Regions from separate parts of the Neobacillus sp. plas4 genome, predicted to be linked through region 2. Evidence: riboswitches for the same ligand, from Rfam matches in the RefSeq annotation. Region 2 holds a riboswitch; each other region holds the start of a gene.
The links. A riboswitch is a leader RNA that binds a small molecule or an ion and turns the genes downstream of it on or off. The one in region 2 is predicted to bind lysine.
Positions count from the first base shown of each region.

Region 1 (8,052 bases), 2.3 Mb from region 2:
AAAGAAGGTTTTAGAATTATGTTTTAGATCCAGCTAAAGCACCAAGGCGCAGCTTTTATTTAAGCATGGTCGCTTCCGAAGAAGCTTCTAAATGCTTGGATGGTAGTATCACGGTTCAATGCTGCAATCGATGTAGTTAAAGGAATTCCTTTCGGACATGATTGTACACAGTTCTGTGAGTTACCACAGTTAGCAAGTCCGCCATCGCCCATAATTGTTTCCAGGCGCTCAGCTTTATTCATCTCACCGGTTGGGTGAGCATTGAAAAGACGTACTTGGGAAAGGGGCTGTGGTCCAATAAAGCTTGAGTTGCTGTTTACATTTGGGCAAGCCTCAAGGCAGACACCGCAAGTCATACATTTTGAAAGTTCATAAGCCCATTGACGTTTTTTCTCAGGCATACGCGGTCCTGGTCCAAGGTCATAGGTACCATCGATTGGAATCCAAGCTTTAACTTTCTTTAAGGCATCAAACATTCTGCTGCGGTCAACTTGCAGGTCACGCACAACAGGGAATGTTTTCATTGGCTCTAAACGGATAGGCTGCTCCAGCTGATCGACGAGTGCCGAACATGATTGGCGCGGCTTACCGTTAATAACCATTGAACATGCTCCACAAACCTCTTCAAGACAGTTACTATCCCATGTAATTGGAGTAGTAGTTTGTCCTTTTGTATTGACAGGATTTCTACGAATTTCCATTAATGCAGAAATTACGTTCATATTCGGACGATATGCTAGTTCAAACTCCTCTTCATATGGAGCAGAATCTGGGCCATCTTGACGTGAGACAATAAATTTTACTGTTTTATTTTCAGACATGCTATTCTACTCCCCCTTGCTTTTTGAGTAATCGCGTTTACGTGGCTGAATCAATGAAACATCTACTTCTTCGTAATGGAATGCCGGTGCAGATGAACCATCAACAAATTTCGCCATTGTTGTTTTTAAGAAGTCTTCATCATTACGGTCAGGGAATTCAGGCTTGTAGTGAGCACCACGGCTTTCATTACGGTTATAAGCGCCAATGGTAATAACACGTGCTAATTGCAGCATGTTTTCTAATTGGCGGGTAAATACTGCTCCCTGGTTACTCCACTTAGAAGTATCATTAATATTGATATTTTTATAACGTTCTAAAAGTTCTTGGATTTTCTCATCCGTCTTTAATAGCTTGTCATTAAAACGTACAACGGTAACATTATCCGTCATCCACTCGCCAAGCTCCTTATGAAGAACATAAGCATTTTCTGTACCGTTTAATGACATAATAGAGTTCCACTTGTTTTCCTGTTCCTTGACGTGACGGTCAAACACAGTAGAAGATACAGAATCTGAACTCTTCTCAAGACCCTTAATATATCGAACAGCATTTGGTCCAACAACCATACCGCCGTATATCGCTGAAAGTAATGAATTGGCTCCTAGACGATTGGCACCATGCTGTGAGAAATCACATTCTCCAGCAGCAAATAGTCCTGGAATGTTGGTCATTTGATCATAATCAACCCATAATCCGCCCATTGAATAGTGGACAGCAGGGAAGATTTTCATAGGAAGTTTACGCGGATCGTCTCCAGTGAACTTCTCATAGATTTCGATAATTCCGCCGAGTTTAATATCCAATTCATGTGGATCCTTGTGAGAAAGGTCAAGGTAAACCATGTTCTCACCATTCACTCCTAGTTTCTGATTCACACACACATCGAAAATTTCACGTGTCGCAATATCACGCGGTACGAGATTTCCGTATGCAGGATATTTCTCTTCAAGGAAGTACCAAGGTTTTCCGTCTTTATACGTCCAAACCCGGCCGCCTTCTCCACGAGCTGATTCACTCATTAATCGGAGCTTATCATCTCCAGGAATAGCAGTTGGGTGAATCTGAATCATCTCACCATTTGCATAATATGCACCTTGTTGATAAACGATAGACGCAGCTGAACCTGTATTGATAACAGAGTTTGTTGTCTTACCAAAGATTATGCCAGGGCCGCCGGTTGCCAGGATTACGGCATCCCCTGCGAAGGATTTGATTTCCATAGACGTTAAGTTCTGTGCAACGATTCCGCGGCAAACGCCATCGTCATCCACAACTGAGCCTAAGAATTCCCAGCCCTCATATTTTGTAACTAATCCAGCTACTTCGTGGCGGCGAACCTGCTCGTCCAACGCATATAGAAGCTGCTGACCTGTTGTCGCACCCGCAAATGCTGTACGGTGGTGCTGCGTACCGCCAAAGCGGCGGAAATCTAATAGTCCTTCTGGGGTACGGTTAAACATAACGCCCATACGGTCCATTAAGTGAATAATTCCAGGTGCTGCTTCACACATCGCCTTTACAGGCGGCTGGTTAGCTAGGAAGTCACCGCCATAAACTGTATCATCAAAGTGAATCCAAGGAGAATCGCCTTCTCCTTTTGTATTTACTGCTCCATTTATACCGCCTTGGGCACAAACTGAGTGGGAACGTTTAACTGGAACAAGTGAAAATAATTCTACAGGTGTTCCTGACTCAGCAACTTTTATGGTTGCCATTAAGCCGGCTAAGCCGCCGCCAACTATGATCACCTTACCTTTACTCATTGTGACTCACTCCCTTAATCCAAAAATCCGATATTTTTCAACACATAGTATGATGTAATTTTTTAAGCAAATGCTAAAAGTGTTCGAATGGCTACAATTGATAGAACTACAAAAACGCCAATTGTAAAATATGTAGAAATTACTTGTGAACGAGGGGAAACTGTAATACCCCAGCTTACAAAGAATGACCACAGACCATTAGCAAAGTGGAAAATAGTCGAGATTACACCAATTATATAGAAAATAAACATAAATGGTGAAGACAGAATATTGGCCATCATATCAAAGTTAACTTCTGTACCGAATGCTGCCGCAACCCGAGTTTGCCAAACGTGCCATGCAATAAAGATTAGGGTAATAACACCTGATACGCGTTGTAATAGGAACATCCAGTTCCTGAAAAACCCATAATTCCCTGCATTGTTTTTCGCTGTAAAAGCAATGTAAAGCCCATAGATTGCATGAAATAAGATTGGTAAATAAATAATTACTGTTTCTAGGATAATTCTAAAAGGTAGGTTCCCCATAAAACCTGCAGCTTTGTTAAAGGATTCCGGTCCTCCTGTAGCAAAATGGTTGACTACTAGATGCTGCACAAGGAATAAACCTATTGGAATAACTCCTAGTAATGAATGCAATCTTCGATTCAAAAACTCACGATTCCCCGCCATAATTAACCCCCCTTGAATTTTTAAAATGATGTTAAGCCCTTTTTAACTTACAGTTCATTTTAATAGTTAGTAAACTTAGCACCACTGTGACAATTATGTGACAAGTCCATTTTACTCTCATCCGCATAGAGCGTCAAGAAAACGTATACACAAAAACTTTAAAAAAATAAAATTTTTAAAATATATTGATATTATATTAAATTATAAGTTTCTTTTCTAGTAATTGGGATTATTTTGTATGAAACCCAATAAAATTCCTAACATTTTTTACAATTATCCGGGAGCCCTCCATCGTTTTTGGAAAACATAATTATGATGAAAGACAGGCTATTATATTGCAAAATAACAATCCTTTATTACTCTAATGCTTTACACACATCACGATAAAAAGTGTTCTTATCGGAAGCCATAATTGTATATAATAGAATGGTAGAAAGAGGGGAAGCTATATGAAAGATAGTAATGTCGTCGAACTTAATTTACATTCGGACGAACCAAAAAATATTTCGTTGTTTGGCTATGAATTAATTAGGGAATTTGTATTGCCAGAAATCTTAGGAAAAGACACTCCCGAAATTCTTTACTGGGCCGGAAAACGATTAGCGCGCAAGCACCCATTAAACACTCTTGATGAAGTAATTGATTTTTTCACAAAAGCCTCTTGGGGGCAGCTCGAATTACAAAATGAGCGAAAAAATGAAATCGAACTTGAACTAACAAGCCCGCTCATTGTCTCTCGAGTCAAATCAAAAGCGGAACATTACTTTCAAATTGAAGCAGGCTTCCTTGCCCAGCAAATCGAACTCCAAAAACAAGCCATCACCGAAACCTTCGAACACCCAGTAAAAAAAGCAAATAAAGTACAATTCACCGTCAAATGGGATCGAAAAGATACACTTTAAAAAATTTTAAAAAAGCTTTCATCGAATAGATGAAAGCTTTTTTTCTCTTTATTCGCTGACCGCAGAAAGACCAAATGCTTGGTGTAGTACTTCTACTGCTTTTAACATATGTTTTTCTTCAAGGACGACTGAAACTTTGATTTCTGAGGTGCTGACCATTTTGATTTGGATCCCGTTGGCTGCAAGGACTTCAAACATTTGTGCTGCGACCCCAGGGTTTGAAATCATGCCTGAACCGACAATTGATACTTTAGCCAATTTATTTTCAGCGTCAAGTCTCTCATAGTTAAGTACATCCTTGTTATTTTCAAGGACATTTAACGTCTCTATAAGGTCATCCGTTTTAATCGAGAAGGCAAGATTCGCTGTTTCTGCTTCTGTTGTACTTTGCACGATAATATCAACGTTTAAATGGTTTTCCGCAAGCGTTGAAAAGATTGTAGATAAACTTGTTAAAGAATTGGCGAGACCCAGTACGCTCACCTTCGTAATTTCATCTTCGAATGCCACTCCACGAACTACAAGGTTTTGTTCCATCGATGCTTCCTCCTCAATCACTGTTCCTTCTTCTATCTCCAAGCTCGAACGTACCTGAAGTGGTACTTGATAATTTTTTGCAAATTCTACTGCTCTTGGGTGTAATACCCCCGCACCTAAATTAGCAAGTTCAAGCATTTCATCATAAGACACTGATTTTAATTTACGTGCACTCTTTACATATCTTGGATCAGTGGTGTATACCCCAGTTACATCCGTATAGATATCACACTTATCCGCTTTAAGAGCTGCCGCAAGTGCTACCGCTGTCGTATCAGATCCGCCACGGCCGAGTGTGGTAATCTCGCCATCTTCAGTGATCCCTTGGAATCCCGCAACAATAACGACTTTACCTTCGTCCAGCTGTTTCTGTACGGATTCTGCATGAATCGTTGTAATACGTGCATTGCCATGGACAGGCTCTGTTAAAATACCAGCCTGCCAGCCAGTAAATGATACCGCAGGCAATTTCTGTTCATTTAAAGCCATTGATAATAATGATATGGTCACCTGTTCTCCAGTGCTTAACAGCATATCCATGTCGCGTTTATTTGGCTGCCCAGAAATTTCTTTCGCCAAGCCGACCAGATGATCTGTTGATTTTCCCATTGCTGAGACAACGACTACCACCTGATTTCCTTGGTCTGTTTCTGCTTTTACCCGCCCTGCTACATTTAGAATTTTTTCCACACTTCCTACCGAAGTGCCGCCAAATTTTTGAACAATTAAACCCATCTTTTTCCCCTGCTTTCACTTGTAGATTAAGAATCATTATCTTTCCGTAAAAAATAAAAAACAATGAGAGGGCATCTCATTGTTTAACATACACAAAAAATTCTTGCGTCTACAATGTAAGATAGCTCTCCAAGACAATCGTCTTGACAATCCGGCATTTATTCAATGCAGGACCAGCAAAGAAAGAAATGAGACTTTCTTCACTTCGGCGAACATCCCCTTTCATGATTCTTCCCAGAAGCTCATCCTTCTCAGAATCATTACTATTGAAGCTCGCACCTCTACCTTCACTTCAGTATTAAAAAGTGATAGTAATTTAAATTTTCACTCATTATAGCATAGCCAATTTTTTCTTACAAGGCTGTTTTTGTTAAGATTATTGTAAAAAGACCATTGCTATGATTGAAGTTTTTTCATTAATTCCTCTGCTACAGGTGCAGGAATCCCAATTGCCCTAAACTCTTCAAAAGTGGCTTCTTTCATTTTCTTAACAGAGCCAAATTCTTTAAGCAATTGCTTTTTTCGCTTCTCCCCTACACCAGGAATGTCATCCAACAAGGAGTGAAATGCGCTTTTTGAGCGGGTTTGACGATGAAAGGTAATCGCAAAACGGTGAACTTCGTCCTGGATTCTTTGTAATAAATAAAACTCTTGGCTGTTTCTGCCAAGTGGTATAATTTCAAGCGGAGTTCCATAGAGAAGCTGAGAAGTCCGGTGCTTCTCATCCTTCACCATTCCAGCTAACGGAATATCTAATCCTAACTCATTTTCGAGTACATCCCTGACAGCCTCAACATGTCCTTTACCGCCATCTATAAGAATTAAATCTGGCAGCGGCAGTTCTTCCTTAAGTGCCCTCGAATACCTTCTTCTTGTTACTTCACGCATGGATTCGTAATCATCAGGACCCGTAACAGATTTGATCTTATATTTTCGGTATTCACGCTTGTTCGGCTTGCCATCGATAAATACAACCATGGCGGATACAGGGTCTGTCCCTTGAATATTCGAATTATCGAATGACTCGATTCGATGAGGGGTATAAATTCCCATAAGTTCACCAAGATTCTCAACCGCTTTTATCGTTCTTACCTCATCTTTTTCAATCAGTGAAAACTTCTCAGCCAATGCAATTTTCGCATTTTTGATCGCCATCTTAACAAGGTCCCTTTTCTGACCGCGCTGCGGCTTTAGAACTTTCACTTGAAGGAGCTGTTCGGCAATCGTTAAATCGATTTCATCCTGAATAAGAACTTCTTTAGGTTTAATATGATTGGATTTTTCATAAAATCGACCAAGAAAAGTGAGAATTTCTTCTTCCGGCTCATTGTAAAACGGGAACATCGAGACGTCACGTTCAATTAGTTTTCCTTGGCGTACGAAGAAAACCTGTACACACATCCAGCCCTTATCGACTGCATAGCCAAATACATCACGATCTGTAAAATCCGTCATCGTAATTTTTTGCTTTTCCATTATGGTTTCGATATGAATAATTTTATCTCGGAATTCCTTGGCACGTTCAAAATCCAATTCTTCCGAAGCACTCGTCATTTTCTCCGTCAGTTCATTCTTTATTTCTTTAAATCCGCCATTAAGGAAACGGGTAATCTCGTCTGTCATTTGCTTGTATTCCTCATCGTGTACCTCATTCACACAAGGTGCCAGACACTGACCCAAATGGTAGTACAAACAAACCCGGTCCGGAAGCGTTGAACATTTTCGTAAGGGATAAATTCGGTCAAGCAGTTTTTTTGTTTCGTTAGCTGCCATGACATTTGGATATGGACCAAAGTATTTGCCTTTATCCTTTTTTACTTTTCTAGTAATGATAAGTTTCGGGTGTCTTTCCGCTGTCAATTTGATGAACGGATAAGTTTTATCATCCTTTAACATGACATTGTATTTTGGATCATATTTTTTGATTAAATTTAATTCAAGCAGCAGTGCTTCAATATTGGATGAGGTAACTATATATTCAAAGTCCTCAATTTCATTGACCAGCCGTAATGTTTTCCCGTCATGCGAGCCAGTGAAATAAGAGCGAACTCGGTTTTTAAGTACTTTTGCTTTTCCTACATAAATGATCGTTCCCTGACGGTCTTTCATTAAGTAGCAGCCAGGCTGATCAGGCAGCAGTGTTAATTTTTGTTTAATATTTTCATTCATTCCAGCTGCTCCTCCCCGTCTCTTAATTATCTATCCTAAAATTTTAAATGATTAAGCGAATAAAGAAAAGCCTAATCTTTTTCCATTGGCTGTTTAAAACTGACCTGTTGATTTCCGCTTCAATCAACAGGGTGCCAAAATTTTTATGTTTAACCCGGTCTTTCAAAAATAAAAAACCCCAGCTAGAACAAATCCAGCTAAGGTTTTTCTTTCTTATACGTGCTTTTCTAATACGCTTGCTAATGCGTCTTTTGGTTGGAAGCCGACAACTTTGTCAACTACTTCGCCATTTTTGAACACTAATAATGTAGGGATACTCATAACGCCGTATTTTGCAGCAGTTTCTTGGTTATCATCTACATCTAATTTCACGATTTTAACTTTCTCGCCCATTTCTGAATCAAGTTCTTCAAGAACTGGAGCGATCATTTTACAAGGTCCACACCATGGAGC
Region 1 covers NZ_CM170152.1:4,633,594-4,641,645, forward strand. Annotated here, with positions in the region: gene sdhB (succinate dehydrogenase iron-sulfur subunit) at 60-821, opposite strand; gene sdhA (succinate dehydrogenase flavoprotein subunit) at 828-2,585, opposite strand; gene AC2TFD_RS23410 (succinate dehydrogenase cytochrome b558 subunit) at 2,648-3,256, opposite strand; gene AC2TFD_RS23415 (YslB family protein) at 3,706-4,158, shown strand; gene AC2TFD_RS23420 (aspartate kinase) at 4,207-5,430, opposite strand; lysine riboswitch at 5,545-5,722, opposite strand; gene uvrC (excinuclease ABC subunit UvrC) at 5,827-7,599, opposite strand; gene trxA (thioredoxin) at 7,813-8,052, opposite strand, start outside.
Region 1: linked by a shared signal. The riboswitch ahead of AC2TFD_RS23420 (aspartate kinase) and the one ahead of dapA (4-hydroxy-tetrahydrodipicolinate synthase) in region 2 are both predicted to bind lysine.

Region 2 (8,052 bases):
TGGGATAATCAAGACAAAGCCTATATTAACCATACAGGCTATTTTTTATTGACTTATGGACACGGCGTCCCGTGGACGTGCGGCTTGATACCATTGACGGCAGAATAAGAAAATCAATACAATATCCACTAAATCTCCGCCATAATACATGATCATGCCTCCCCATTCCGCCTGTTTAATCGGTACATAGGCTGGCGGATGAGCATAGATGTACTTGGATAAAATTCCGTGGGCAGCTAATGAGAGGATTAACACGGCCGCTCGGAAGGGAAAGCTGTACTTGTGGGGAATGGGATCAATATAGATAATGGATATAGTAAAAAGATAGCCTGCTAGGAATACGTGAAAATGCACGACTACATGAATAAGGGTATTATGCAGCATCAGCATGTACAGGTCTGTTGCATACAGAACCCAAAGCCCGCCTATATTAATTAGTGCAGCGAAGGCAGGATTACTATAGAAGCTTACTGGCCAGCTCTTCAACACTTGTGAAAGACGTCTTGCATGGACCACACTCAATGTCCTTAGGAGGAGAGTCATCGGTGCACCGAGAGCAAGGAGAAGCGGTGCCAGCATCCCAAGTAACAGGTGTCCCATCATATGTGCTGTAAAATCTACATGAGCGGAATCAGCGATAGGACCAAAAAGTGCAGTTCCTGCACAAAGAATTCCAATGGCCCAGCAAAAGTATCGATGAAATGGCCATCGTTTATGACCCTTGTTTGAAATCAATGCAGTAATGATATAAAAAATAATGGCAAGCAGAAATGGAAGAGCCATAAGTGATTCGAATGCCAACTCACCTGGCTGCAGAACATGATTGTGTTTCATGAAGACAGTTCCTTCCGTCCTGTTCGATAAATCAGATTGATCCCAATGACAAGCATTAGCGCGGCAATTATGTTCCAAGTCCAATCGTAGGGAGCAATTTCCACATTATAGCGAATCTGATGGATCTTCATTAATTTATGCTGAATGGTTCCATCGTATAATTGGAACCCGCCGCCTCCCAGCAGAAATCCTCCAATCCATCTTTTTGGCCACCAGGCATTTCGGCGGCGGAGGTCAGAGACAAGAAAGGCACCTGCAACAGTGGAAAACCAACTAAATGCATGAAATAGTCCATCAGATACGAGCCCGATATCTGGAGTAGATTTATCATAGAAGTGATGCCAGTGCAGCACCTGGTGGAAAACCGCCTCGTCTATAAAACCGACAAAACCTAACCCTAGCAAGCAGCCAGATAATAGATTACGACCTAAATAATTCAACCGTTCATTACGACCTTTATTCAAAGGTTTCTCCTCCTATCCAGCATTTACCTACCAATTAGTTTAGCCTGTCTGAATAGGTTCCAAACCGCCTTTATTTCGTTGTGGAAATTCAATGAATGAATTGTTGAGATTGATTTTTAGAAAACAGTTAAAGAAGAATAGGGAGTAAATTCTATGGTAGAATGGAAAAATGGATAAAATTAAAAAAGTCAGGCGAGAGAATGAAACATTCCAACGTACTAACAGAAAAAGTCAAAGAAGATAATTACAAAGTAAATCATGCACCTGACTTTATTACCAAAAAAGAAATCGATGAGATTGTTACAAGCGGTGTTTCATATGAATATGCATTTGGTGTTATATTAGCTGCCGCATTCTGGCTTGATATCGTTGATAATAATCAAGATAAGGACTTGTTCAACCAATATTTTAAAAAGATGATTCATAAACTTGATGAAAATGAATTTTATGATAATCCATATTATAAAAACATCAAAATTCCAACGGTGAAAATTGGTAATAGTGAGCTAAAGTATGAAAACTACAAGTCTTTTGAAGGCTTTGTTTGTAATGATATTATCCAAACAAAAGAGGGAAGACAGATACCTCAAATCGGATTTTTTGATAAAGAATTTAGGTTTCCGGCTGTTTTAGAAAATGATCGAATTTGGATGACCATTACACCAAATGAGATCGAAACAATGAAAGAAGCGGTTGATGGTGCATTTGGTAATGTGCTTACATTTGGCTAGGCCTTGGGTATTATGCCTATATGGTTTCTGAAAAAGAAAATGTGGAAAGTGTCACAGTTGTAGATATGAATGAAGATGTCATTCAATTATATAAAAAATATGTATTACCGCAATTTAAACATGCTCATAAGATTAGGATTATCAAGGCAGATGCGTTTGAATATGCACAAAAACATACCGCGAATGGTAAATATGACTTTGTGTTTACCGATCTATGGCATGATGTTTCGGATGGGATTGACATGTATGTGAAAATGAAAAAGATTGAACAGCAGCATCCCAACACAGTATTTTCTTATTGAATAGAAAAGTCTATATTGTGCTATGTGTAAAAGGTTTTGATGATAATGAGGGACCATCACCAGGATGGTCTATTTTCATGCTTAAAATAAAAAAGCACCTGCCTAATTAAGACAGGTACTATGCAGCAATCTTATACAAATAGATTAACTTTACCAGCTTCTAGAACACTATTTAGAGTGGTCATTTCATCTTCGTTTAAAGGAATCAATGGTAAGCGGACGCCGCCAACTTGAATACCTTGTAAATTCAATGCAGCTTTAACCGGTGAAGGGTTTGGTGCAGCAAATAATACTTTCATGATTGGAAGAAGATGGCGATGTAAATCCGCTGCTTCTTGTACACGTCCATTTTTAAATAGTGTAACCATTTCCTGCATTTCATTGCCGATGATATGAGAGGCTACGGAGACAACTCCAGCACCGCCTATAGCTAAAACAGGAATTGTTAATCCATCATCACCGCTAAACAAAGTGAAATCAGCAGGTGTTTGGTTAATGATTTCAGCCATGTCATCTAAATTACCGCTAGCTTCTTTTATAGCCACGATATTTTGAATTTCTGACAGGCGGACTATAGTCTCTACTGACAAGTTTACTGCACTGCGCCCAGGGATATTATAAAGCATAACCGGAAGGGAAGTAGCTTCGGCAATAGCTTTAAAGTGTTGATACATTCCCTCTTGAGATGGCTTATTATAGTATGGAGTGACGAGCATAATCCCATCAACACCCGCTTCTTCAGCCTGTTTTGTTAAGTTAATAGAAGCTCTCGTGTTATTTGAGCCAGTACCAGCAATAACTGGGACTCTGCGTGCTGCAACGTCGACTACGAATTTAAATAAGGAAACTTTCTCCTCAGTCGATAATGTAGGAGACTCGCCGGTGGTTCCTGCAACAACTAATCCATCAGTTCCATTTGCAATTAAATAATTTACTAGTTCTCTAGTTGCGCCGTAATCAATTTCTCCATGCTGATCAAATGGTGTTACCATCGCTGTTAATACTTGGCCAAAATTCAATATACTCACCCTTTGGATAATTTTTTTTGAAAAATTAGAGGTGGATCAGGCCAACGAAAGATAACGCAAAAAAGCAGCAGCGAGGGTTCGCTACTGCAGTAGAAACATAATAATAAACCGTTCCCTTGCGTAAGATAGCCCTCCATATAGATACCTATATGACAATTCTGTATTTATTCAATAGCAGAACCAGCTTCAAGACAAATGAGATTCTATCCGCTTCGGCAAATTCCCCTTTCCGCAATCATCCCAGGACCTCATTATCCTCAAACTGCGTACTAATGGTCATTGCGCCTCTATCCTCACTTCAAAACGTAATGAAGTAAGAAAAATATTTAATTATTACTAATAATAACAGAAAATTCATTCTAAAACAAGCAAAAGACGGTGAGCAAAAAACGGTGCCTGTCACCGCTGCTTTTGCGGTGACACTTTTCGGTGACAGGCACCGCCCGTGGACAGTGTCCACCTCAGGCGGACACTTGTCCAAGAACTGATCTTTTATTTCATCTTTTTGATAAAGACTACTTTTAGGTAGTTGGATTCTGGGTAATGTTTGTTGGTTCTGAAGTCTTCAGGGAGTGAGAATTCTTCCAATATTTTATAGTGCTTGTTTGATTCCTTAAAGGCTATATCAATGAATCCTTTGAATTTTTCTATACCAAAGGAGCTGGAATTGGTTGAGGCCAGGATGATTCCATTATCCTCTGTTATCGAAATAGCTTCCTTTAACAGGTTTTTATAATCCTTTTCAGCGCTGAAGACAAACTTCTTTGATCTTGCAAAGCTTGGGGGATCAAGAATCACCACATCAAACAATAGACCCTTTTTCACCGCATATTTGAAGTAGTTGAATACATCTTCAACAATGATATCTTGAGCTGTCTCATCGATTTCATTCAAACGAAATTGCTCGATTGTTTTACTTTTACTTCGATTTGCAAGGTCAACACTGGTTGTTTTCGTCGCTCCTCCTAAGGCAGCAAATACGGAAAACACACCGGTATAAGAGAAGGTATTTAATACCCGTTTCCCTTTTGAATATACATCTCGTAAAGTTTTTCTAACATCCCTTTGATCTAAAAATACACCGACCATGGCACTGTCATTTAAATAAACTGCGATGTTGACACCATTTTCTTTCACAAGGATTGGGAAATCTCCTCGTTCACCTGCGACGAAGTCATCCTCTTCAATATATTTACCACTTTCATCAAATCGCTTTTTCTGATAAATGCCTTTATATTCCACGAGTTCCTTCAATGAGTCTATAATAAACTCCCTGAAATGGTAAATGCCTTTACTGTACCAGGTAATCAAGTAATAACCAACAAAGTAATCAATCGTTAAACCACCGATTCCATCACCTTCACCATTAAACACTCGGAATGCCGTTGTTTCAGAACTCCTATAAAGCGATTCTCTCTGATTGAAAGCAGACTTTAAGGTCTTTTCAAAAAAACTTTGATTGAACTTCTCATTTTCTTTTCGGCTAAGCACCCAGCCAATTCCCTTATTTTGCTTTCCATAATAGCCTTTGGCAATAAAGTTATTCTGTTCATCCACAAGTTTTATGGTTATACCTTCGTCAACTAAAACATCAGGATTACTAATGGTGTCCTTTGTTATAAGCGGGTAGCCGTTCTTAAATTTATTAACGAATTTTGATTTCACTTTTAAGCTGATTTCCGTTTTCATCTTTTCATCCTTACAAATGTATTTAGGTTAGTAACATTGTAAACAAACTTCTGGCAAATCAATCACTTTCGCTTAGCAAATTGCTACAACCTCTAATTGCTGCAATAAAGTATAATCATAACACTCTTTCCTATAGTAGCGCGCCTTCACAACAAAATAACAGCAAAAGAACCATCTTTTCAAACTACATGAAAAAAAGATCCAAACTATCTGGATCTCAATTTTTTTATCTAAAAAGTATTTTTTTTTTAGCAAGTTTTAAGGCTGCTAAACGTTCGACTTAATGGGTATCCGCAGTTAAGCTTGATTCATCTGGTCTTTTCCCGTTCTGCAATTCTGCAAGGGTCAAACCAAAGTCCATTTGCAGATGGGGGTAATCTTTGAATTGGCTCCAGTCACCGCCCCATTCAAAGCCTAATGCTTTGGCCAGTTCGACCACTTCGTTCCAATCACCTTTTCCGTTTTTATTCCCATCGTATTGCCTATCCCAAATGACCTCTTCGGAGGGAGTCTTGATCGCAAAATCAATGGCTAATCCATAATTGTGATAAGATTCTCCACCTTTTGCATGCGTGACAATATTTCCTTCGGCAGTACGGCCTTTTTCATAAAGTCGATTCTGGTCTTCGGCACTGCGAAAGTCATCCGTTATCATAATGACAATTCCCTTTGCGGCAGACTGTTGGATTAATTGGTCCGCCCGTTCCCTGACAATCGGATGGAGTTCTGTTGGCAAGGAAACATTTTGATTCCTATTTGAACCTGTGAAAGGGTTAGTTTCCATATGATTAATGAAAATGAATAATACAATAAGAATCAGAAATAATGGAATGAACGCTTTAAATTTAAATTTCAACGCAAAAACCCTTCCTATCAAAAATCTACACATGTACTATGACGTCATAAATAGAATCATTGTTTCAGATATTTCTCTGCCATTTTTTGGGCCAATATTATTATGTCAAAATTGTGACGTTTAAGCCCCTCCAATGTACCAAAATTCTTTCAAACATGACAAGTGTAACTTGTGACAACGTATTCAATTTTGTAAATTTAACGTGGTTACAAAACTACTATATTAAGATATTACTTATACACATTGGAAGAATTTCTTTGAAGGACGTGGATAAAATGATCAAACCAAAAATTGCATGGATTACAGACACAACTGCTTCTCTCAGCAAAGAATTCATTCAGCAGCATCATATACATGTAATACCATTACACGTAGTAATTAATGACACATTTTATAGAGAAACCATCGATATAACCGCAGAAGATTTCTATGATCGAATGAAAAATGAAGAAGGAAAGTTCCAGTCGTCCCAGCCAAATCTTGGTGAAATCGTTGAGCTTTATGAAAGGTTAAAAGAAGAATATGACTTTGGCATTGCGATTCACGCCTCAAGTACCTTAACCGGCACTTACCAAACTTCTGTTATGGCAGCGGAAATGGCTGGCTTTAAAATATTTGCTATTGATTCACAAACGGGTTCGTATCCTTTATCCTATTTAGTGAAAAAGGGAATGGAACTAGCAGAGCAAGGGAACGATGTCAGTGATGTGGTTGCTCAATTAAACAACATGCGTGATCAAACTAGATTATTTTTGGTTCCATCCAACCTGGATCAGCTACATAAAAGCGGCAGGGTATCGGGAGGTCAAAAAATACTAGCATCGTTATTTAGTATCAAGCCAATTCTATCCATTGAGGATGGAGGGGCAGCGAAGATTAAAGATAAAGTTCGTACAGAAAAAAAGGCATTCGCTTGGCTGGTGGATCATCTGAAGGCTGACGTAGATACCAAAAAGGTACAGAAAGTGGCCATTGTCCATGCGAACGATCGAACAAAGGCAAACGTTCTTCAACAATTAATTAACGACAATTTTCCTGCTATCGAGACAGAATTATTCATGCTCATTACCGTTGCAGGTGTGCATACAGGTGTGGGCACACTTGGACTTTCATGGGTTAATGAATAGAACAAAAAGAAGAGACACCAAATCCATAGGGAAAGGGTGTCTCTTGGGTTATGAAGTTAGTAATATAAAATTTCGTGGTCTTAGGCTACCCTAAAAACTCTGATTACTCATCTTCTGTATAAGCTTCGGTTGTCGTATCACGGCAATCCCAGCATTCACATCGATTTCTCTCCATGATTGACAATTCCGTTCCACAAGAAATGCAGACATCCATAACGACAGATTCCCCTTTCCAGTGAAATTTAGGTTCATGATATATATATTCATGAAGGGCAAATAGTAGTGCAAATAATACTCGACAAAAAATGTGGTAATCAAAAATATAATTGGATATATGTTAAGAAGTAAAACTTTGTGATAATAATGTACATAAGACAACGACACAGGGTAGTTAATGTAAAAAAATGGCTACATTATGTCCTGATTGTAAAATTATTAAAATTTGAATATAAAGAAACCAAGTGAAACAAATGTTTTTTTGAATAAAAAATAATTAAGGAGATGATGTAGTGAGCGAAATAGATAAACGAAACAGATTAAGTGAAGAACCATTTGCTTATCAAACAACAAAAAAAGGAACGGTAGTTATCTATTACCAAGGTAAACAAATAAAAATTATAAAGGATAGTGAGGCTGAACGTCTTCTAGCAAGAATTAAAGAAGTTGAAAATAATATAACAGAAGTTCAGTTATTGTTAGCTAAAATTACGGGTAACTTTAAACGGGGTAATGAGAAAACCGGTAAAAATAAAAGACACTAAACTAATCCTTTACTTCGTAAGTCGACAAATAGAAAAAAGAAGAGAAGCTGCTTGCTGTAATTAATAGGTGCTTTACTTGAAAAAGAACAACAAAACCAGATAAGAAAATTCAGGCGGCAAAAATGGTTATGTTAAGTCTACTTGCAAATACATTTGAAAGATGTTATGCTTTAGAAGAATTATTTTTGTTCGGTGTAAAAGATAGTCTAAGATTAACTTTTCGTCTTGATGATCACTGAGTGCAAGGATAGTAACACATT
Region 2 covers NZ_CM170152.1:762,553-770,604, forward strand. Annotated here, with positions in the region: gene AC2TFD_RS03675 (sugar nucleotide-binding protein) at 1-8, shown strand, start outside; gene AC2TFD_RS03680 (cytochrome c oxidase assembly protein) at 46-834, opposite strand; gene AC2TFD_RS03685 (DUF2243 domain-containing protein) at 831-1,298, opposite strand; gene AC2TFD_RS03690 (hypothetical protein) at 1,460-2,029, shown strand; gene AC2TFD_RS03695 (spermine/spermidine synthase domain-containing protein) at 2,050-2,331, shown strand; gene dapA (4-hydroxy-tetrahydrodipicolinate synthase) at 2,463-3,350, opposite strand; lysine riboswitch at 3,478-3,657, opposite strand; gene AC2TFD_RS03705 (class I SAM-dependent rRNA methyltransferase) at 3,852-5,048, opposite strand; gene AC2TFD_RS03710 (M15 family metallopeptidase) at 5,329-5,832, opposite strand; gene AC2TFD_RS03715 (DegV family protein) at 6,180-7,031, shown strand; gene AC2TFD_RS03720 (hypothetical protein) at 7,541-7,792, shown strand.

Region 3 (8,052 bases), 1.8 Mb from region 2:
TCAGTTCCTTGATGATTGGCTTTAGCATTTCTTTATCTATCATTGGAATAGTAAAGTCAAGTTTTTTTCTTTCAAAATGTTCTTTTGTCCATTTGTTTGCATGTTGATGTAAAAATTTTGAACACAAAATTGAAATACAAATGGTTAAAATGGCATAAGGAATTGGGATGGTAAACCGAACTTCTTTTGCTTTCACTTTTATATGCAGCATAAGCCAATCCACTATTCAATGATGACAGAAACGGTATCTCCGTTTGCGGATTTAACATCAACAATTTGGCCATCCAATTCGTTTTCGATTGCTTCAATAATTAGATTAATGTCAAGATTCTTTACATATTTTTCTGATTGAGGAATACTTGCTGCGATGCTATGTCCAGCCATTAATACTACCTTAATAAGTTTTATTGGCAAATTGACCGTAACGTTATCATTTTCATCTGATACAACACGAATTTTTAATGTTTTATCTACATATTTAGTCGGCTTTTCCATTAGTATGCTTCCTGCTTCTTCTTTCTCTTTTAATACTTGAATCAGTTCTGATCCTTTATCGGCTTCAATTTTCCCTTCTTGCACCAAAGTTAATACTCTTGCAATTTCCTCTTTCATGGTCAATTCCTCCTTATTCATCTTTTAAAAGCTTAATGGCTTCCTCTGGAGTGATTTCGCCATTTTCCAACATGGTGACAACCTTTTTCTCGTCTACCTCATTTTTCTTCTTCGGCACATATCCAAGGGATGAAATGATGTCAGTAAGCTTGCTTCGGACCGTTGGATATGAAATTCCCAGTTCCTTTTCAACTTCTTTGATATTCCCCCTGCAAGTTAAGAATACTTCCACAAAATGTAGCTGATCCTTTGATAATGACGCCAATTTGGATAATTCAAACTCATTTTCAATCGTAGTGTGACAATGAGAGCACTGCAGTTTCATTATCTTCAATGTTTTGCTGCAGACAGGACAATTTGTAATTACTTTATAAGCCATAATGAAATTCCTTCCTTTTAATTGATTTGATTATATATCAATTAAACAGAATGGTAAATAAGGAAAGTTAATTTTATCTTTAATAAATATTAAAATTATTAATTAATAAATTAATATTATTAAGTTTACGTTTTCGCTGTGCTTAATTTTGTTTCGACGGAACTGTTATCAGCAACAAGTGAATCGATTCAATTTAATCAAGAAATACTGCTTCTTCTAAATCATATACTATCGTAATTTGCTTAATCGATTTCCTGTAATTTAAAGAAGGAAGGTGGTCAACCAATGAAAGTTGAGTCTTTTTTAAGTGCTGCCCCTAATAAAGTTGTAAGTGAGGATTCAATCGTTCTAAATGAAAAGTTAAATCTTTATGGGGTTTTTGATGGGGCAACTCCAATAATTCCATTCAAAGATGAAAACGGACTGAGCGGTGCATATTTAGCCTCAAATTTATTTAAAAATTATTTCTTAAGTCTCTACAGAAGGAACCTTTCATTAGTGGAAGGAATCGTGGCAGCTAATAAAATGTTGAGAGAGCAAATGGAAAAATACAAGGTGAATCAGGAAAAATATGAAAATCTTTGGTCAACATGCGCTGCAATTATAAAGATAGAAAACGACGGAAAGATTTCTTATGCTCAGCTTGGTGATTGTATGATCATAGCTGAGTATCAAAACGGAACCATAAAAGCCTTAACAAGGGATACAGTAAAAGATATAAGTTATAGAGCAAAGGCATGGCGTGAGGAACAAAGAAAGCAAGGGATTACAATTCCAGATGAGGAGTATTATCAGGATCGTACTCAACAGCTAATCTTTAATCGTTCATTAGCTAATAAGGAAAATGGTTACACTGTAGCTAATGGAAAAAAAGAGGTTTTAAATTTTATCCAGCATGGTCAAGTAAATATCAGTGAAATCAAAACATTATTATTAATAACAGATGGTCTTTTTTATCCGAAATTTTCAATGGAAGAAACATTTAAAAAGATACAAGCAATCGGTTTACCAGTATATTCGATGGAATTAGAACAATATGAGAAAAGCAATAATCTTCGTTCAGATGATAAAACTGGGATCATGATACAGCTTTTGTGAGGAGGAGAGGTCTATATGAATGTCCAGGTTAAAACTTAAATATGGAAGAATATAATGCTAATAAAAGAAAACAGGTAATATCCGAAGTCGAGTAAACTTCGGACACGGAGGATCAAAAAAATCAGGTTCGTGTCCGAAGTAAAGTAAACATCGGACACGAAGGAGCCAAAAAAGCAAGGATGTGTCTGAAGCTGTGTCAACTTCGGACAAGGAGGAGCATAAAAGGTAGCAGGAACCTTTTCATCATAAACTTAATCAAAATATACGGCTTCAAGGGGATTTTTTAAGTATTTAAAGGCCATCTCAATTTGTGATTTTGTATTCCGAGCTATAGATAGAGGTGGCAGTTCGGTTTCTGCAAAGAACTTCACTTCACTTGTTTCGATCCCTGTAGCCGGCTGTCCGCCAATTATTTCACATTTGATAAAGATTTTGTAAACATGAAAAGCAGACGGAGGGTGTGGGTGGCACTTTTTATCGGTTACAGCTATTACTCTAATCGGTTTCACCGTAAATCCAGATTCCTCTTTTACTTCCTTAACAGCGACTTCACTTGGGGTATGTCCTATGTCAGCCCAGCCGCCAGGTAATGCCCATTTCCCATCGGTATTTTCACGGACCATAAGAATTTTATCATCTTTAAAGACAACAGCCCTAATATCAACCTTAGGAGTTGCATAACCTGTTTCACCTGCAAATAAATCTTTGATTACATGCTTGTCCATATCTGTGTAATGAACTAAAATATCAACGCTAATATTTCTTATTAATTCAAATCTCTCCAAGTCATAAACATCTTTTGAATATGTTAATCCCGCCTGCGCAATGGATTGAAGCTGTTTCGCCCAATCCAGCCATTTAGGTTCCAATATCAACACCACCAGTTTTTCTAAAAATATCTTCTATTAATATTTATATGAATTTATCAAAAATTTGCCACGACTATATTACTAATCATCTTATTTTAATGGTTAAAGTTACAAATGCATTACTTTTGACAATTGGATTCAATCTGAGTAAGGTTACCTAGTATAAATACAAACATTAATGGTAGCTGTATTTTTTACCACATTGTTCATGATAGGGTTAAAAACCATTACTATTAAAATAATTTTCTTAAGTGCTCATAGTAGAGTTGAACGAAACTATCATGTCATTACTAGGAGGAATTATTATGTCAAACTCTCAAACTTTAGATAAGCTCGAACAGCAAATGTTCTTAGATGTTATTCGGGAACGTCGATCCGTTCGTGCATACGATCCAACCGTGCAGATCTCACGTGAAGAAATGTCTGAAATACTGGAGCTGGCAACTTTGGCTCCTTCGTCTTCGAACCTGCAACCATGGCGTTTTCTAGTTATCGATAAACCAGAGTTGAAGACAAAGCTTTTGCCTATCGCGTTTAACCAACAACAAGTAGTCGAAGCTTCTGCTGTTATTGCGGTACTAGGTGATGTGGAAAGCTACAAGAAAGCCGAAAAAATTTATGGACAGGCTGTTGAAGCAGGTTTTATGCCGGCTGATACGGCTAAATCATTCATTGAACGAACAGTCAGCATGTACTCAAACTTGCCTCCTGAAGTGGCTCGCCAAATCGTATATACTGATGGAGGACTTGTCTCGATGCAACTCATGCTTGTCGCCCGATCCAAAGGATACGACACTGTACCTATGGGTGGGTACGATAAAGTGAAGTTCATTGAAGCGTTCGGAATTTCCGAGCAGTTTGTGCCGGTTATGCTCATTGCTATCGGAAAAGCAACGAAACCAGGACATCCTACTACGCGTCTTCCTATCGAGGATGTAACGTTCTTTAACGAAATGCCATCAGTTAAAGAATAATATAATACAAAGTTATTAAATGATAGAATAATATATCTATATTAAAAAGTCTGCTTTGTTGATGTTAAGGCTCTTTAAATCATTTTTACAAAGCCGACATTTTTGGGTTACTTTCATAAAGGCAATAGAAACAAGTTGACGGTTATCTGAATAGTATTGTAGAATAAGAATACAATTAAATAAGACCTCACTTTTTTGCAGTGAGGTAGAGGCGCGGTATTTAACAGTCTTTAGCGGAGTTTGAGAAGCAATGATGCTATGGAGAAGGAAATGTCGCCGAAGTGTGTAATATTCTCGGTATTACATGCTGGGTCTGTAGTTAAGAGCTGCAGGACTGTCTCAATAAACTCTCCGGTTTATTGGGTTGTGCTATCTCATGGGATAAAAGAGGGGACTTAAGGGCAACTATGGATAGTACGACCTGAGTTTATCTCAGGTCGTTTTTTGTTTTAGAATTTAAAAAACAGGGGGAGAGAACAGGATGAGAAACAAGGTAAAGGTACTTTTAGTTTTGTTGGTTTCTACTATTCTACTAGTAACAGGATGCGGGACAAGTAATGGTTCTGATTCTAAGGGATCAGAAGACAATACATTTAAGGTTGGGCTTGAAGCGGGGTATGCTCCTTTTAACTGGACCCAAAACGATGATTCCAACGGTGGTGTTAAAATCAATGGCTCTGCAGAATATGCAGGCGGATATGACGTAGAAATCGCCAAAAAAGTCGCTGAAGGTTTAGGAAAAGAATTAGTAATTGTTAAAACAGAGTGGGATGGCCTAGTACCAGCTTTAACTTCTGGTAAAATTGACGCCATTATCGCTGGTATGTCACCAACAGCAGAACGAAAAGAGACCATTGACTTCTCGGATAATTACTATACTTCAAATTTAGTAATGGTCGTGAAAAAAGGCAGCAAGTACGAAGGTGCAACTTCTATCCAAGATTTCAAGGGAGCAAAAGTTACAGCTCAATTAAATACATTCCACTATTCAGTGATTGATCAAATTAAAGGGGTAGACAAGAAAACGGCGATGGACAACTTCCCAGCAATGAGGGTAGCTCTTGAATCAGGGATGATTGATGGATATGTATCAGAGCGTCCAGAAGGAATTAGTGCATCCGCTGCAAATGAAAACTACGTAATGGTTGAATTTGAAGAAGGATTTAAAACTTCCCCAGATGATACGGCCATTGCTGTCGGTCTTGAAAAAGGCAGTGAATTAACAGAAAAAATTAATGAAGTTTTAAAGGGCATTTCAGAAGAAGAACGTACAACTATTATGGATACAGCTATTAAGAATCAACCAGCTGCAGAATAGAAATGTCAAAACCGGCTGTATTAAGGATACAGTCGGTTTTATAAGGTAGAGGAGGATAAAAGATGAGTCTTGAGTGGGTCATAAAAATAATTGCAGAAAACTGGCCTATGTTCCTTCGTGGCGCTGGGTTAACACTATTGATTTCTCTAATTGGAACGATTATTGGAGCAGCAATTGGATTAGCAGCAGGGGTAATCCGCACCATCCCAATGCCTGAACGCGGTGCAAAAAAAGCCTTATTAAACGTGATAAACGCAATTCTATCCATCTATATTGAATTCTTCCGTGGAACACCGATGATTGTACAAGCAATGGTAATTTATTATGGTTCTGCGCTAGCATTTGGTATCGATATGAATGTTTTTGCAGCAGCTATCATTGTTGTTTCGATTAATACAGGAGCCTATATGGCGGAAATTGTCCGTGGTGGGATTGTTTCAATTGATAAGGGACAGTTCGAAGCAGCGCATGCAATTGGAATGAATCATCTGCAAACGATGTGGAATGTGGTATTGCCACAGGTGATTCGAAATATACTACCTGCAACAGGAAATCAATTTGTTATTAATATTAAAGATACATCCGTTCTGAATGTTATTTCCGTTACAGAACTATACTTCGTGACAAAATCAATTTCTGGTAATAACTTTAGATATTTTGAATCGTTTTTCGTAGCATGTATGATTTATTTTGTCATGACCTTTATTGTTACAAGAATATTGCTATACATTGAAAAGCGATTAGATGGATCTGACAACTATACGATGATTGGAAACGAACCATTACAAAAATAAGGAGGGGAGAATATGGAAAAGATTATTGATATTCAGCACCTTAACAAATCCTTTGGAACACATGAAGTATTAAAAGACATTAATTTTTCGGTGAAAAAAGGGGAAGTTGTCACCATCATCGGTTCCTCAGGATCTGGTAAGTCGACGCTTCTTCGTTGTATTAATCTTTTAGAAAAACCAAGCGGCGGACAAATTATCTATCATGGTGAAAATATCTTGGATGACAACCATAATGCAACGGACTATCGGAAGCATTTGGGTATGGTGTTCCAGCAATTTAACTTATTTAACAATCACAATGTGCTAAACAACTGTGTTGTAGGGCAAGTGAAGGTATTAAAACGCTCTAAAGAAGAGGCCGAAAAAGTAGCGATGAAGTACTTGAAGGTGGTTGGGATGGACAAGTATATTAATGCGAAGCCAAAGCAGCTTTCCGGGGGTCAGAAACAGCGCGTGGCGATTGCCAGAGCACTTTCGATGGAACCAGATGTGATGTTATTCGATGAACCAACTTCAGCTCTTGATCCAGAAATGGTCGGAGAAGTTCTAAAAGTAATGAAGGAACTTGCAGGATCTGGACTTACGATGTTAATTGTTACCCACGAAATGGAATTTGCAAGAGAAGTTTCGGACCGGGTTGTATTTATGGACAAGGGAGTTATCGCAGAAGAGGGAAGCCCAGAACAAATTTTCAATAATCCAACACAAGAGCGTACGAGGGAATTCCTAAAACGGACGTTAAATTTATTACAGTGATTATATACAAAAAAACCATAAAAAATGGAGCCAGTATTGAAACCTGGCTCCATTTTTATTAGAAATATGATTAAATAATCCGAGCGATTACCATTCCGGAAATTTGTTTGATTTTTTCCTCTAAAGCCGGAATAACATCACCATTTACTTTATTATCAATGTCAATCATTGTATAAGCATATTCTCCTCGGCTTCTGTTAACCATATCCGCAATGTTTAAAGTGAAACTAGATACAGCAGATGTTATCTGTCCAACCATGTTCGGAACATTGTTATGAAATGCAATGACTCGGCGCTTTCCTGTATAAGGAAGATAAGTATTTGGGAAATTCACTGAGTTTTTGATGTTTCCTGTTTCCAAAAATTCTTTGACCTGACGGGCAGCCATAATTGCACAATTTTCCTCTGATTCTTGTGTGGAAGCTCCTAGGTGTGGAATTGGAACTGTATTTTTCATTTTCAATATAGCTTCGTTCGGGAAATCAGTAATATATTTTCCAACTTTCCCGCCTTCAAGAGCAGCTGCCATATCATTTTCATTCACAAGCTCACCACGAGAGAAGTTTAAAATATGAACTCCCGGTTTCATCATGCTAAAGGTTGCTACATTAAACATACCTTTTGTGTCAGCAGTTAATGGTACGTGCACCGTAATATAATCAGATTCAGAGAATAATTGTTCAATGGTCATTGCTCTCTGTACTTTGCGGGATAAATTCCAAGCAGTATCAACAGAGATAAACGGGTCAAACCCGATTACATCCATATCTAAATCAAGTGCGTCATTCGCTACCAACGCACCGATGGCTCCTAAACCAATGACACCTAAGGTTTTCCCTTTAATTTCTTTTCCAACAAACTGTTTTTTTCCAGCTTCCACTAGCTTTGGAATTTGGTCACCTTCATTTTCCAAACCCTTTGCCCAAGCAACACCGTCAAAAAGATTACGAGATGAAGAGATTAAGGAGGTTAGAACCATTTCTTTTACGGCATTAGCATTCGCACCAGGAGTATTAAATACAACGATACCTTGCTCAGTACATTTTTCAACTGGAATATTATTTACACCCGCACCCGCTCTTGCAATGGCTTTTAAATCACTGCCGATTTCAATTGAGTGCATATTAAAGCTGCGGACAAGGATGGCATCCGGATTTTCACTTCCGTTGTCTATCTGAAAATTACCCTTATTGAATACATTAAGACCACTTTCTGCAATATTATTAAGTGTTTTGATCGTTTGTGTTTTTTC
Region 3 covers NZ_CM170152.1:2,571,908-2,579,959, forward strand. Annotated here, with positions in the region: gene AC2TFD_RS12770 (hypothetical protein) at 1-211, opposite strand, end outside; gene AC2TFD_RS12775 (hypothetical protein) at 223-612, opposite strand; gene AC2TFD_RS12780 (DUF2089 family protein) at 626-991, opposite strand; gene AC2TFD_RS12785 (protein phosphatase 2C domain-containing protein) at 1,277-2,089, shown strand; gene AC2TFD_RS12790 (NUDIX hydrolase) at 2,341-2,958, opposite strand; gene AC2TFD_RS12795 (nitroreductase family protein) at 3,264-3,932, shown strand; lysine riboswitch at 4,131-4,312, shown strand; gene AC2TFD_RS12800 (transporter substrate-binding domain-containing protein) at 4,414-5,250, shown strand; gene AC2TFD_RS12805 (amino acid ABC transporter permease) at 5,313-6,044, shown strand; gene AC2TFD_RS12810 (amino acid ABC transporter ATP-binding protein) at 6,057-6,800, shown strand; gene AC2TFD_RS12815 (phosphoglycerate dehydrogenase) at 6,871-8,052, opposite strand, start outside.
Region 3: linked by a shared signal. The riboswitch ahead of AC2TFD_RS12800 (transporter substrate-binding domain-containing protein) and the one ahead of dapA (4-hydroxy-tetrahydrodipicolinate synthase) in region 2 are both predicted to bind lysine.